Regions from separate parts of the Vibrio toranzoniae genome, predicted to be linked through region 1. Evidence: predicted binding sites of a transcription regulator. Region 1 holds the regulator's gene; the other holds the start of a gene.
What was found. The regulator MetJ, encoded in region 1, represses methionine synthesis genes. The targets are predictions, from matches to a motif close to TTAGACNTNTANANGTCTAA.
Positions count from the first base shown of each region.

Region 2: metA (homoserine O-acetyltransferase MetA) is a predicted target of MetJ. The motif match lies at 5,256-5,275, and genes of this name have one in related genera.

Region 1 is NZ_AP025514.1:2,893,576-2,901,812, forward strand. It holds gene OCU50_RS13170 (bifunctional aspartate kinase/homoserine dehydrogenase II) at 1-1,057, opposite strand, end outside; gene OCU50_RS13175 (O-succinylhomoserine (thiol)-lyase) at 1,060-2,241, opposite strand; gene metJ (met regulon transcriptional regulator MetJ) at 2,450-2,767, shown strand; gene OCU50_RS13185 (malic enzyme-like NAD(P)-binding protein) at 2,956-4,245, opposite strand; gene rpmE (50S ribosomal protein L31) at 4,595-4,813, opposite strand; gene priA (primosomal protein N') at 5,156-7,357, shown strand; gene cytR (DNA-binding transcriptional regulator CytR) at 7,598-8,237, shown strand, end outside.
Region 2 is NZ_AP025514.1:1,698,924-1,707,160, forward strand. It holds gene OCU50_RS07450 (DUF2726 domain-containing protein) at 1-419, opposite strand, end outside; gene OCU50_RS07455 (tetratricopeptide repeat-containing diguanylate cyclase) at 723-2,687, opposite strand; gene OCU50_RS07460 (M20/M25/M40 family metallo-hydrolase) at 2,946-4,052, shown strand; gene OCU50_RS07465 (DUF3859 domain-containing protein) at 4,158-4,580, opposite strand; gene OCU50_RS07470 (ATP-binding protein) at 4,657-5,025, opposite strand; gene metA (homoserine O-acetyltransferase MetA) at 5,299-6,240, shown strand; gene pilW (type IV pilus biogenesis/stability protein PilW) at 6,410-7,141, shown strand; gene rlmF (23S rRNA (adenine(1618)-N(6))-methyltransferase RlmF) at 7,230-8,237, opposite strand, start outside.

The sequences.
Region 1 (8,237 bases):
GCAAACAGTGTTGATCGGGTTCAAGTTCATAAGCAAGTGGCTCGAGTTGAGCGCGCTTAAGCCCTTCAAGCACTTCACTCTCGAGACGGTCGAAATCATGGCCGTGACCAAACGTCAGCTGCACGATAAGCACTTCATCTAAAGAGGTAATAATTTTTGCGCCACGACCCGATGCCAGTACACGCTCAATCTGTGTGGAGCCCGCTTCTGGCTGATAGCTGCAGCGTAAACTTAAATCCATAGCACTTTGAGCCACCGGCTGTAGCGTTCGGCTGTGAAGCACTGGCGCCGCCAGACGAGCTAACTCACTTGCTTCATCAAGGCGAAGCAGAGGCAATAGACACGCATCCAAAACCAAACGAGGATCTGCGCTGTATACGCCTGCCACATCACTCCAAATCGTCACGCGTTCAACTTCAGCCAATGCACCAATCACGGTAGCTGAATAATCCGAACCATTCCGACCAAGCAATACGGTTTCGCCGTCGCTGTTCTGAGCCATAAAACCAGTAATCACCACGCGACAGTGTGCATGCTGCGCCAAGGCTTCTTTAATGAGAGGATAAGAACGTGCTCGGTCAACCTCAGGTTGAGCGCCCACTTCTGCACGCAAAAAGGCGCGCGCATCTTGAGCTACCGCTTGTAAATCATGTTGGCACAACAAAGCGGCTAGCAGACGCGAAGACCAAACCTCACCGTGTCCTAGCACCTGTGCTTTTTGCGCTTCGCTCAAGGGAGCAGTTAGCTCACCCAAAGCGGTAAATTCTTGTTGAATAGTGGCCGTAAGTTGCGCTGCCGACTCACCTTCAAGCAGCGCTTCAATCAGCTCAAGTTGAAACTGACGAAGGGTTTGTAGGCATTCATGAGCAATACGACCATCTTTGTCGAGCGCTTCAACAAATTCAATCAAACGGTTGGTTGTTTTACCCGCTGCCGATACCACAACCAAGTCAGTGGTAGATGAGTATTCTCTAAGAATGTTGACCACGCGCTGGTAGCACTCAGGGTTGGCTAAACTGCTACCACCAAATTTATGTAGCTGGCGAAAGGTTGCCATTATTAACCCTCCCCTTCTACGATAAAGTGTTGTGTTTTTTCAAACGCTTGCTTGAGGTCATCAATCAAATCTTCTGCATCTTCAAGGCCAACAGAAAGACGCAGTAACTGTTGCGAAACCCCCGCTTCTGCTAATGCTTCTTCACCCATGGCACGGTGAGTCATCGACGCAGGGTGACAAATCAAGCTTTCCACACCGCCTAGTGATTCCGCCAAAGAAAATAACTCTAACTTATCGACAAAATATTTAAGTGCTTCAAAAGAGCCCGAAAACTCAAAGCTCAGCATTGAGCCAAAGCCCGATTGCTGCTTCTTCGCGATATCATGCCCCGGATGCTTAGAAAGGCTTGGGTGGTAAATAGTGCCCACCAGATCTTGTTGTTGCAGAGAAGCCAGGATTTCACGTGAACTCTCTTCGTGAACTCGCATACGCGCACCTAGCGTACGAATGCCACGTAGAGTCATGTAGCTATCAAATGGTGTGCCGGTCGCACCAATACAGTTTCCCCACCATGCTAGTTCTTCAGCGTGCTCTTCTGTTTTTGTAACTATAACGCCACCAATAACGTCCGAGTGTCCGTTGATGTACTTAGTGGTAGAGTGAATAACAAAGTCAGCTCCCAGCTCTAAAGGCTTTTGGAATACAGGCGTCAAAAACGTGTTGTCGACAGCAACCATAGCGCCCACTTCTTTCGCTTTACGACAAGTTTCTGCAATATCAACCACGCGAACCAATGGATTCGATGGTGTTTCGATTAAGATCAACTTTGGCTTAAGCGCGATCGCCGCGTCCAGTGCCGATTGATCCGATTGATCAACAAACAGAACTTTGAAGTCACCTTTTAGCGAGCGTGTATTGAATAGACGATAAGTACCGCCGTAGCAGTCGTGTGGTGCGATAATAAGATCATCGCCGCCTAAGAAAGCAGAAACCCATAAGTTTAGCGCCGAGGTACCACAGTTGGTGACAACCGCGCCTTTGCCCGATTCAAGCTCAAACAGTGCCGTCTCTAATAAACCTCGATTGGGGTTACCTGAACGAGTGTAATCGTACTTTGGCACTTCACCAAAAGCGGGAAACCCATAATTAGTCGAAAGGTAAATAGGTGGGACAACGGCATGGTGTTGCGTGTCTGACTCGATACCAGTACGTACTGCAATTGTTGCTGGCTTCCGGCTGCTCATAGGTGCTTCCTTACAAGTTTTGCGTCTGAGAATCACAGCTGCTTGTCGGCATTTTTCGGCTGTGTTAGATATATGTAATTCACTTTACTTTCATAAACGTGAGACGTCAACACTTCTAGACGTCCGTATGTCTTTGCTTATGGCAGTAAATCCCGCTAAAATCACCACTATTAATTTATTCTAACAACTAAAGTGATGAAGGTACGCAATGGCCGACTGGAATGGTGAATACATAAGCCCATATGCTGAGCATGGAAAGAAAAGCGAACAAGTAAAGAAAATTACAGTTTCTATCCCTCTAAAAGTGTTAAAGGTTCTCACTGACGAGCGTACTCGCCGCCAGATTAATAACCTGCGCCATGCAACAAACAGTGAGCTACTGTGCGAAGCCTTTCTACATGCGTACACAGGCCAACCACTACCAACGGATGAAGATCTCCGTAAAGACCGTCCAGACGATATCCCTACTGAAGTAAAAAGGCTGATGACAGAGATGGGGATCGAATTCGAAGCGTTTGACGAATAATAAAAACAACTCAGTCACCGCCTTTACTACTGATTCGTTATAGCGGCCCCTATTCATAACATCACTCACTATACTGCTTGCGAGTGGGCTGTGAGTGATAGATATAAAAAAACCGACTCCTAATGAGTCGGTTTTTATTATTCTTGCCCATAGCGAAACCGCTACAGAGAATCCACCACAGCGGGCTATTACGCCATATAGTTAGCTGGCATATCAATACGCGCAACGCCAGATTCAACGGCCGCTTCCGCTACCGCTTTTGCTACTCGAGGAAGCAGACGCGGGTCCATTGGCTTAGGAATGATATAGCTCTTACCAAACTCCAGCGCCGTCTCACCTGCTGCCGCTAATACTTCAGCTGGCACTTCTTCTTTCGCCAGTTCACGAATAGCATGAACCGCCGCCAGTTTCATCTCATCATTAATTTCGCTCGCACGCACATCTAGCGCACCACGGAAAATGAATGGGAAACAAAGTACGTTGTTAACTTGGTTCGGGTAATCACTGCGGCCTGTACCCATAATAAGGTCTTTTCGAACTTCATGAGCAAGATCTGGTTTGATTTCTGGATCTGGGTTTGAACATGCAAACACAATCGGCTTATCAGCCATTAGTGTTAGTGCTTCAGCTGGTAGTAAGTTAGGGCCAGACACACCCAAGAATAGATCCGCATCTTCGATAACATCTTCAAGAGTACGTTTGTCAGTGTTGTTTGCGAATAGTTCTTTGTACTCATTAAGGTCATCACGACGAGTGTGGATTACCCCCTTACGGTCCAGCATGTAGATCTTCTCACGCTGGGCGCCACACTTAATCAGCAGTTCCATACAAGCAACCGCTGCTGCGCCTGCACCTAAACAAACGATCTTACATTCTTCTAGTTTCTTACCTTGAAGTTCAATTGCGTTCAGCATACCAGCTGCTGTTACAATCGCAGTACCGTGTTGGTCATCGTGGAATACTGGAACATCACAACGTTCAATCAGGCGACGTTCAATCTCAAAACAATCTGGTGCTTTGATGTCTTCTAGGTTAATACCACCGAATGTATCTGCGATATTGGCAACGGTATCTACAAACTCATCGATTGTGCGGTGTTTCACTTCAATATCAATAGAATCTAAACCTGCAAAGCGCTTAAACAGTAACGCTTTACCTTCCATTACCGGCTTAGAAGCAATAGGGCCAAGATTTCCAAGACCAAGAATCGCCGTACCGTTAGAGATAACTGCAACCATGTTGCCTTTACCCGTGTATTTATAAACGTTATCTACGTTTTGTGCGATTTCGCGAACAGGTTCAGCCACGCCAGGGCTGTATGCAAGTGCTAGATCTTCTGCAGAATCTGCAGGCTTTGTCAGTTCTACGGCAATTTTGCCTGGAATTGGGAACTCATGATAATCAAGAGCTTGCTGACGAAATTGTTCTTGAGGCGATAACTCTTGAGAGGATTGGTCTTGTCGGCTGTCTTCAGACATAGGTGTAGGTTCCTAGGTTATTATTATTTGGGGGTCTTGTTCATGTTAATGGATGTACTTCAAAGTTCCTAGGTAGTTAAAGCCTCTGTCTCATTAAAAAACGAGATTTAACTACTAATAAGACCAGTGAGCAGTGGAAATTACTATTGCCTGTTGAACTTTCAAGCGAATTTCTAAATAGAAGTAGCGGAACGACCGTTGTGGAAAATTCGGATCAACGACCTATCATTTGTATTAATTGCCTACCTATTGAATAACTAGATAGCAGAGCAGTATCCATCATTTACTCAAATTATAGGCAACAAAAAAGGACACCTAAGTGTCCTTTTTCATGTCTAAATAGCGAGAATTACTTCTTGCTAGAAAGAGCACCGAAACGCTTGTTAAAGCGATCTACACGGCCGCCTGTATCTACGATACGTTGCTTACCTGTGTAGAATGGGTGACATTTGTCACATACATCTAGGTGAATACCATCTTTACCTAGAGTAGAGTTGAATTCGAATGTGTTGCCGCAAGAACAAGTTGCTGTTACTGCTTTGTATTCTGGGTGGATTCCAGCTTTCATGGGATAACCTCAAGTAGGCCGTGTCGCTATACGATTCTAAGCCGCACACCACACGTAGTTTAAAAAAGAAATAAAGACACCGCATTCGTACAAAAAAGTGACGAAGCCATACCTTTAAGGCGCAGTATAGTAATGAATCTATAAGACAGGATCAACCGATTTGATACATTTTTCGCCAATAGTGTCTTTATTTCTTTTGTTAACTGGCATGTTGGTTGAAATTCAAGAGCTCTAGTGACCTTCATTCGTTAACTCACCTCTTTCACCTCAACTGCTCCTCGAATTTAACCGCCTTATCATTTAGACTGTTCGCTCTCCTCAACTCAGTAAAGCCGTCACTTTATGCGTCCAATGATTGCCCGTGTGGCCCTGCCTGTTCCACTCGACAAGCAGTTCGATTACAAGATTCCTAACCACCTCTTTCCGGTTATTGGTGGACGAGTTTCTGTGCCTTTTGGACGCCAAACCTTAACTGGGATTGTTACGGCTCTGGTTAACGAATCTGAATTCGAGCTAGACAAACTCAAGCCGATTAAAACCTTATTAGATAACCAACCCGTTTGGCCAGAGTCGGTCTACTCACTCTTGATGTGGTGTAGTCAATTCTATCAATACCCGCTTGGCGAAACCTTTGCTAACGCCCTACCGAGCGCCCTAAGAAAAGGCAAAGCCGCCGACTTCGCAACGCTTATCGAATGGCAGTTAACATCGTCAGGCAGAGATCAACTGATGCAAGGCTTTGGTCGCGCCATCAAACAAGCCAAAGTGATGCATATGCTTGAAAATGGCGCAGTTCCTCATCAAGAATTCATTGATGAAGAAGTGGGTAGCACAGTACTTAAGACACTGGAAGAGAAAGGTTGGATTGAATCGGTAGAGAAAAAACCGCAGCGCAAACCATGGCCAGTTGAACTCGAAAACGAACAAGACAAGCCAAAACTCAATGCAGAGCAAGCCATCGCAATCGCAACAGTCAATAGCCAGACCAACTTTGGCTGTTTTCTACTAGAGGGCGTTACCGGATCAGGTAAGACAGAAGTCTATCTGAATATGATCAAGCCGATTCTTGACCAGGGTAAACAGGCACTAGTTTTGGTGCCTGAAATAGGCCTCACTCCTCAAACCATTAACCGCTTTAAGCGACGCTTTAATGTGCCTGTTGAGGTTATCCACTCTGGTTTAAACGATTCAGAGCGACTGAATGCGTGGCTCTCTGCACGCGACAATATTGCAGGCATCGTAATTGGTACTCGTTCGGCTCTATTCACGCCTTTCGCTGATCTAGGCATTATCATTGTCGATGAAGAACATGACGCCTCCTATAAACAGCAAGACAGCCTGCGCTACCACGCACGTGATGTCGCCATTATGCGCGCTCATAAAGCGCAAGTTCCGGTCGTTCTTGGGTCAGCAACTCCGGCTTTTGAAACACTGCACAACGCTCAGATAGGCAAATACAGCTACCTTACCCTCACCTCACGTGCAGGTGTCGCATTGCCGACCACTAATAAAGTGTTGGATGTGAAAGGCGAATACCTGGAAAGCGGTTTGTCTGCGTCGTTAATTGCTGAGATGCAAAGACACCTGAAAGCGGGCAACCAAGTGATGTTGTTCCTCAACCGACGCGGGTTCTCTCCGGCATTAATGTGTCACGACTGTGGTTGGACTGCCGAGTGTAAGCGCTGTGATGCTTACTACACCTATCACCAATACAGCAATGAAATGCGTTGCCACCACTGTGGTTCACAACACCATATCGTTCACCATTGCCAAGGCTGCGGTTCAGCGAATTTAGTGACAGTGGGTGTCGGTACCGAACAGCTCGAAGCACAACTTGGTCAACTCTTTCCAGAATATAAAACCATTCGTATTGACCGCGACAGCACCCGTCGTAAGGGTAGCTTAGAAAGCGCATTAGAGTCGATTCGCCAGGGTGAATACCAAATTCTTATTGGCACCCAGATGCTGGCTAAAGGTCACCACTTCCCTGACGTGACACTTGTGGCGTTATTGGATGTGGATGGCTCTTTATATAGCAGTGACTTCCGAGCGCCTGAACGCCTTGCTCAGCTCTTTATCCAAGTCGCAGGGCGCGCAGGTCGTGCCAGTAAACCCGGCGAAGTGATCTTACAAACGCACCATCCAGAACATGGTTTGCTACAAGCATTGCTGCACAAAGACTATAACCACTTCGCTCAGACGGCCTTAGCCGAACGTAAACAGGCGATGTTGCCGCCTTACACCTTTATGACTCTGTTTAGAGCAGAAGCGAACGACACGCGCTTGGTGGAAGAGTTCTTACGTCAAGTTCGTCACACACTGGAGTCACATCCATTGTTTGACCAATATTGCATGGTGTTAGGACCAACGCCTGCACCACTAGCCAAACGTGCAGGCAAATCTCGCTGGCAATTGATCTTGCAAACCCAAACTCGTTCATTGATGCAGAAGCTATTAATGAGCGCCAAGCCGGCCATCAATATGTTACCTGCTGCGAAAAAAGTTCGCTGGTCACTCGATATTGAGCCGCAAGATTTAAGCTAAACCCACCTGGGTTAAAACTAATGATAAGTTTGTTCACAAATATTTCATATTTCTCGTGAGCAACATCACACTAGTCATGCGATTTTTGTTAATCTAGCCGTAACTTTACACGGATGAAACAAATAGAATATTGCAATAAAAAAAGTGTTAGCAACACTTTCATTATGTCTATTTGATTGTATTAATTATTCACGCCTTAGATACTTAGGCAACAAAGGAACTTAAAAGAGGGTTTAATTTATGGCGACAATGAAGGATGTTGCCCAGCTAGCAGGCGTCTCAACCGCAACGGTATCACGTGCATTGATGACCCCAGAAAAAGTCTCAGTTTCTACTCGCAAACGAGTAGAGGCAGCAGTACTTGAAGCTGGATACTCACCCAATACATTAGCTCGAAACTTACGTCGCAACGAATCAAAAACCATCATTACTATCGTTCCTGATATCTGTGACCCTTATTTCGCCGAAATCATTCGTGGTATCGAAGATGCAGCTGTAGAAAATGATTACCTAGTTCTGCTTGGCGACAGTGGTCAACAGAAGAAACGTGAATCATCATTTGTAAACTTGGTGTTCACCAAACAGGCTGATGGCATGCTACTGCTTGGCACCGACCACCCATTTGATGTCAGTAAATCTGAACAGAAGAACTTACCACCTATGGTGATGGCATGTGAGTTTGCACCTGAACTTGAGTTACCAACGGTACACATCGATAACTTGACGTCTGCATTTGAAGCCGTCAACTATCTAGCTCAGTTAGGTCACAAGCGCATCGCACAAATATCTGGCCCAACCTCCGCCACTCTATGTAAGTTCCGTCAACAAGGCTACCAACAGGCATTACGCCGAGCTGGTGTATCAATGAACCCAGCTTACA
Region 2 (8,237 bases), 1.2 Mb from region 1:
AGTGGTAAGCCTGCCGATTTACACACGTGAATCAGTAGTTTTTCTCGATCGGCCTTTCCCTTGTTGAGCTCTTTGCCGTTATCAAGTTCAATGATCACGCGGGGCTCTAACGTCCGCGGGTCGCAGACGACAAAATCAAAGTAGCTACGTGAGATTTTGTTGTTGGCGATAAACCAATTCTTCTTGTTATTAGCCTTAGCGGGCACAAGAACATTCGACATGCTGACCTTGGCAAACACTTCACCATGGTTGCCCACAGCGGATTTAAGTGCGTTATAAAATGTCGCCTGTTGCGCCGACATCAACGACCCTTTTTTCTGATAAGCATGATCTTTGGTATCATCATGCTTCACTAGATACTTTTGGATAAAGTAAAAGAACACAACCAGAACAATTACAACGATAAAGATATTAGTCATTTTCCAACACAATCACGTCTGTATAGGGATTAAGATAGTGGCTAGCGTATGTAGAAAAGCATCACGTGGCAAGCAAAAGAGCGAGAGTTGCCAACCAGAATCACGACCTTTGAACTCTGTAATCACCAAGAGGTCGCTCTTACGCTAAACACATCTCTCCTATTTGCTAATCAAATCATCAATCACACTTTTAGATTAATTCAGATCAACGAATCTAAACTTGTGATTAACCAGCATAAAGTGCTCCATAAATCATTCTTACCTCAAGAAAATCAGAATGACTTTTTGCTTCCTAATAAGCGATCAGCTTTCAGCGATGATGACTTGATTCCTACCCGACTCTTTCGCTTGATACAATGCATCATCCGCGGCTTTGAGGTACTTCTTGTAAGTATCTTGATTGAGTTGCTCATGAGCAATACCAATCGACGCCCCTATCGATGTGGTGAGGTCTAAAGAGCCGGATTGCGTAGCAATGGGGGTTTCGGAAATGGCTAAACGGATAACGTTCAACTGTTGCTCAGGATCAATGGAACCAGACAGCAGTATAACGAATTCTTCACCACCCCAACGAGACACTACGTCATTTGGGAATAAGTGTTGATTTACTCGCCTTGCGACTTCCACTAAAACCTCATCACCAACATCATGTCCAAAGGTGTCATTAACGCGTTTAAAGTGGTCAAGGTCTAGAATGACGAGACTGATCCCAAACCGTGAAGTATTAAATGGCATTGGCTGAGTTAACAACTGCTCCAGATAGCGTCGGTTGTATAAACCCGTTAGCGCACACGTTGTAGATTGAGTGACCAGCGCTTTATTTTTACTTTGTATGCTGCGAAGCCTAATCGCCAGTAATCCAGCACTAATACTGACCATTATAATCAATGTCACCACGATTCTGTTTCTCAGCTGTTCCTTTTGAAGCAGCAACTCATTGAGGTCTTTTTCTGTATTGAGTAAGTCATTTTCGTTAGCGAGTGCCTCATTTGCATAGTCTTGTTCTAGTAGAAAAATGTCACTCTGCCTTTTATCAAACAATAGTGCTTTGTTGCCATGATAATATTGTTTGTAGTAACTCAGTGCACTATCAAAGTCGCTCTGAGATTCGTAATATTCAGCCAGTGTTTTTAAGCCTAACACCTTCCAACTTCTGCTCCCTACCACTTCAAAGATTGCAAGTGCTCGTTCAAGATCATCCAATATATCGTCATCTTGATCTAGTCCAATGTTTGCTAACGCGCGGCTTAGATAACACTGCCCGTTTTGAAGTGTGTACTTCTTAATATTCGGCGCTTGAAGACATTGATTAGCCACTTGCAATGCTTTGCTGAAATTGCCCTCTGATAGCAGTACGTCACTGTAGGTTCTCAGTAATAAGATTTTGTATCGAGCACTGACTCTTTTGCTATCGAGTGCTTTTGCTTTCTCATAAGCAATTCGGCCATTCGTCACATCACCACTGCTTAAGTACACAAATGACTCGTTTATGTAGAGGATGCCAATCGCGTCATCTTCAAGTAAGCCACTTTTAAAATAGAGCTTTTTTGCTTTATCAATAATACGCAGGGCTTTAGGCCAATCCTCTAAATAGATGTAGAGTAACGCCATGTTCGACATCAGCTTGCTATTATAAATGTGCGTTGGATACTGCTTGCCAAGTTGCAGTCCTTTATAAAGAAAGTACTGAGCGTCTCGCAAGTCGTTTCGCACGTTATTGATTGCTCCCGCGGTGTTATACGCTTTAACCAATAACTGCTCGTAACGAATAGATTCAGCAATCCCTATCGCGGATCTAATTTCAATTTCAGCGATTGCAAGTTCCCCTTCCTTAAGGTATTCAACCGCAGATTCAACCAATAATTCTGACTTCAACCACAACATATCTTCATGCTCAGACAACGCTTTTATTTGTTCGACGTAGTCCATCAGGGCGTCGGCATCTCGTTGATGTTGAGCCACATTCGACAAAATCATAAGTCGATAAGCTTGGTATATTGCTTTGTCATTAACGCCTGTGGGCGGTCGAAGTAGATCAAGTTGATGTTTTGCAACAGATGGGGAACTGCGTGACAAACCGAGAATATGAATTAACTTTTTTCCATATTCAGTTTGAGAGAGTTCTTTTTCTGGAGTGTAGACAGAAGTACTGTCGGCTTGAGGAGGGCTCAAGTCCACATCACTGAGCGGATACAGTAAATAAAGTCCGAGTACGACACTGATGGTCACAACGAGCAGAAACGAACCTAAAACGTTGTTTTTATTCATGTATTAAGAACGTTACAAATTGAATGATCATAGCACTGTTGTTTATCCATATTAGAAACTTATTATACCCGAGCCCTACACAGATTAAAATGTTATCAGTTCGACGAACTGAACAAGGTTACTCTCACTAATTAGAATAATCAGGCAACTTTCTTGATTTAACTCAGGCATTCATCTGGCACATTGGCGTTATAGTGATTTTCCTGTTCCTTAGCCGTGACTTCTGACGAATGAGCGGAAACATAATGAGAATTAACAATGACCCAAATTAATGAACAACGTCTTGTCGACCATTTCTGCGATCTTGTGAAAATCGATAGTGAATCACGCAACGAAAAAGCCATCGCGGAAGCACTGGCTGAGCAGCTAGGCGAACTCGGCTTTGACGTACATAAGCTGGCCGTTCCGGCAGAAGTGTCGAATGGTTTCAATATCTATGCTCGTTTAGATGGCACACTTCCAGGTAGCACAGTATTCAGCTGCCACATGGATACAGTAACGCCAGGTATCGGCATTGAGCCAATCATTGAAGACGGCGTTATCCGCTCTAAAGGCAACACGATTCTAGGTGGCGACGATAAATCGGGCATCGCGGCTATCATGGAAGCAATACGTTGCATTCAAGCTGAAGATCAAGCGCACAAAACCATCGAAATCGCATTCACCGTATTCGAAGAAGGCGGTTTATTCGGTTCTCTAAACTTCGATATGTCTTACATTCAATCTGAGCACGCTATCGTTCTAGATACAGGTGGCCCGATTGGTACGATCGTAAACGCTGCACCAGGTCAACAGAAGGTAACCGCGACAATCAAAGGCCGCCCGGCTCATGCTGGCTTAGCACCAGAAGAAGGCATCAGCGCAATTCAAGTGGCTGCAGACGCAATCACCAAGATGAACCTACTTCGTGTCGATGAAGAAACAACAGCAAACGTGGGTATTGTTGAAGGTGGTCAAGCGACTAACATCGTAATGCCAGAACTTAAAGTAGTGGCTGAAGCTCGCTCACTAAACGGTGACAAGCTAACAGCACAAGTTGAACACATGATCTCGACATTCGAAGCAAGCGCGAAGCCATTCGGCGCTGAAGTAGAAATCGAATCAACTCGTGCTTACGATGCATTCGTGATTGCAGATGATCACCCGCATATTCTTTCTATCAAATCGGCATTCGAGAAACTTGGCGTAACGGCAAACACCAAACGTACAGGTGGCGGTAGCGATGCAAACAACTTTAATGCTAAAGGTCTAACAACCGTTAACCTTTCTACAGGGATGGCAAAAGTTCACACCACTGAAGAGTACATCGCGGTTAAAGACATGGTCGCAATCACTGAGTTTGTTATAGCTTACGTAACACAATAATCTTACTTGTGAGCTAGATGGTGAACATCATCTAGCTGATATCAAAAAGCCGAGTCTAGTTTGGACTCGGCTTTTTTGTGTTTCAACATAGCTAGAATTTTGAGCTTAGAAACCCCTACGCTTCCAAAACTGTCCTTCATCTTTTGCCACTAGGTCGAATGTCTTGTCGGCGATGATGTTACCTTTTAGCTCGACTGTCATGCGCCATTTACCGAGCTTGTTTGAGACTGGAGCCCAAATGGTATCGCCTAAATAGAAATCCCAATCGTTGTTGCCGACATACTCTTCACCATCGAATGGTTCTAGCACTTCGCCTTTGTCTGTGGTGATGTTCGGGTGATAAATACAGTAGTGGACCTTTTCGCCTTTGGCTTTTTTAATATTCAGAATATAACCAAACTCTACGTCAATTTCGGCATCAACGATGGTGGTGAACTCTTGGATTTTGGGAAGATCTTTAGATTTAGAATCCCACGTCGTGTAGATGCCGTAAGATGTCATGTCGACGATAGCCGATCGCTTTGCCATGTGTATTACCTAATAATTGTGTATTACCTAATTTTTCTTCGTTCTTTGCATTAACTCATTAGCCAGAAAGAGAGCGTTATTCTTGCCAATCTTTTGCCATGCGCTTAATCACGGATGGTTCAATGTCGTGAATGCTGCCAAATTGCTCTCTACACACTTCTATAATCAAATCTGCTTTATATTTAAGTGCGAGTTGGCGGTAAGCCTTCATTTCCCACTGCTTGATAAAGGTATTTGATACAACAACATCTAGCCCTTGTTTCAGGCCTTTTTCCACTGTGTTCTGACACCACTCATGAGCCTGTTGTAATCGCCTAGGATCAAACTGATACACTCCTTGACCATTCACAAAATACATATCAGCTTCGACATGCAGTGCATCGTAGGTTTGCGCTTTTGTTGACTTGCCGGAACCGGGCAGCCCTCGAATGAGTATTAACTTCATCTATCACTTTGCAGGCTAATTTGAAAACGTAAGTTTATCTTAAATGTTCGTCGCTTGCTCTGATAACTACCTTGCGTCACTTACAAAAATCACCCCCTATATCCGACTCGGATAGTCGTTCGACATGATGGTAAGCGACTTGAAATCGACGGATTGTTTCTGATAGAAGACACAAATAATTTACAACTATCCATTTTGTATATCGACAAGCGTGTCAAACTATTATAAATTTAGATGTATAGACGTCTACATATCTAGCTTAGGGAGAAAGCTGTGCCTATTCGTATTCCAGACCAATTGCCCGCATCCGATGTTCTTCGTGAAGAAAAAATTTTTGTTATGCCGCTATCAAGAGCATCGACACAGGAAATTCGTCCACTTCGAGTCTTGATCCTCAACCTAATGCCTAAGAAAATTGAAACCGAAACTCAGTTCTTACGCCTACTATCAAACAGTCCATTGCAAGTAGATGTAGAACTACTGCGCATCGACGACCGACCAAGTAAGAATACACCCACGGAACACCTTGATAACTTTTATCGTCAATTTGAGATGGTAAAAAGTCGTAATTTTGATGGGCTGATCATCACTGGTGCGCCGCTTGGTTTAGTTCAATTTGAAGATGTTATCTATTGGGAACATCTACAAACCATCATGGAATGGGCAAACAAACACGTTACGTCGACTCTATATGTATGTTGGGCAGCTCAAGCTGGTTTGAAATTGCTGTATGATTTGCCAAAGCGCACTCGTAAAGACAAGCTGTCTGGTGTTTACAGTCACGAAATACATAACCCATTTCACCCTATTTTACGTGGCTTTGATGATACGTTCTTAGCGCCTCATTCACGCTATGCCGACTTCTCTCAAGAATACTTAGCCGAGCATACCGACCTTGATGTACTTGCGACTTCCGATGCGGCTGGTGTGTATCTGGCGGCAACCAAAGACAAGCGGAACGTGTTTGTAACAGGTCACCCGGAATATGATGCTCATACACTTCATAATGAGTATATTCGTGACTTAGGTGAAGGCATGGAGCCGGTTATCCCTATCAACTATTACCCAAACAACAATCCAGACAATAAGCCTATTGCAAGCTGGCGTAGTCATGGTCACTTATTATTTTCAAATTGGCTAAACTACTGCGTTTACCAACAGACACCTTACGATTTGGATCACTTCAGCGAAGACAATTTCACCAAAGACGATTAAACGGCAAGTTATTTTTGTCAGCCATAGAGATCTGTATTCAATAGGTTGTTGATAATAAAGCCAATTGGATGCGGATTTTTTATGGTAAGTGGCTCGCATTCCATAGCAGATTTAATACTTCGACTTATTCGATTCCATATGATGGGCTGGTGTTCATAAGGAGCTGCACATGCCTGCCAAGTCACTTTTATCAAATTTCATATTATTCACATCTCTTTCACTAATAGGCTGCGTCTCTGTCACTGAAGGCCCACCTAAAATAGAAAGTGACCCAATTGCGATGTCTGAGTCCCGCATTGAGTTAGGCTTAGGTTACATGGGTCAAGACAATATGGTTAGAGCTCGTGAAAACCTAGAGTTAGCGATCAAGCATGCGCCTAGTTATTACAGAGCACGACTCTCTATGGCGCATTACTATGAAAAAGTTGGCGAAGTAGACGAAGCAAGATCCACATATCAAAAGGCGCTAAGTTTAGATTCAAGAAACGGAAATGTATTGAATAACTACGGTACGTTTTTGTGTAAACAAGGCGAGTATGAGCAGGCCGATAAGTACTTCAACCGAGCCATCGACCAACCCTATTATTATTTAGTCTCTGCCAGTTATGAGAATGCGGCCTTTTGCGCATTTAAAGCCGGTAATACTGACCAAGCAAAGTATTACTTCACACGTGCTATTGACCACGATCCGAATCGAGCAAAGTCGATATTACAGCTATCAAAGATTGAAGTAAGTGAAGCAGATTATAATAACGCGCGGCTTCGTCTGTTCAAGTTCCACCAGCGCTATGGCTATCAAATTCCATCCCTTCAAATATTGGTCGAACTGGAAAACAAAGCCGGAAACAGTGCGCTTGAGAAGAAGTACCAAACCAAATTAGACGAGTTGCTCTCCACTTAGACTCGCTGGAATATAAAAACGGGCTTGTTGAATGAACAACAAGCCCTTTTCTTATGTAATCTATTAGATACTTTCTGGTATTGAAGTGTTATTTAAGCGCAATCCACTCTTGTCTCTGCTCATCATCCATAAAGCTCCACGCAACAAAGCGGCTCACCTTTTGGCCTTGCGACATCTCTATTACTTTCACTTGTTTTGCTCTTAACTTACCAAGCTCTGAACGAATCATATCAACGTTGTCTTTCTTAGAAATCAACGTAGTAAACCACAGTACTTGCGTAGCAAACAGTTGGCTCTCTCTCGCCATTTTCATAATGAAAGCCGCTTCACCACCCGGACACCATAACTCTGCTTTTTGACCACCAAAGTTCAACGTTGGCTTATCTTTTTTCGTCTGCGATTTTTTAGATTCAGGCTTGAGTGACTTACCTGCTTTCTTAGCTCGGTTTGCCGCTAGATTATCGAGCTTACGTTGCGACCCTTTTTCCGCTTCTTCTAAAGAGCCGTGGAATGGAGGGTTACAAATAGTGACATCGTAACGTTCATTGTCTTTAATGACACCTTTAAAAATAGCTTCAGAGTCTGCTTGCAATCTCGCTCGGATCTTACCTTTTAGGTTCGCGTTACTTTCTGCAATGAAGTTAGCCGTTTTGATGGATACAGGATCAACATCTGTACCCGTACAACGCCATTTGTATTCTGTCGTGCCAACAATTGGGTAGATACAGTTTGCGCCAACACCAATATCTAATGCTTTCACAGACGCGTGGTTATATGGTTCGCCTTGGCCATCGCTGTTAAGGATGTCTGCCACTCTATGAATGTAATCTGCTCGGCCTGGAATTGGCGGACATAGGTAACCCGCGGGAATATCCCAGTGCTTAACGCCATAGTGATATGCTAGTAGCGCCTTGTTAAGTAACTTAACGGCCAATGGATCAGAAAAATTGATTGTATCTTCACCGACAGGGTTCTTAATCAAGTGCTCTTTCAGCTCAGGTAACGCAGCAACCAATAACTCGAAGTCGTAGCGACCTGTGTGTTGATTTTTTGGGTGCAGTCCACCCGCAGGCTTAGCCGTATTCTTGTTACGTTG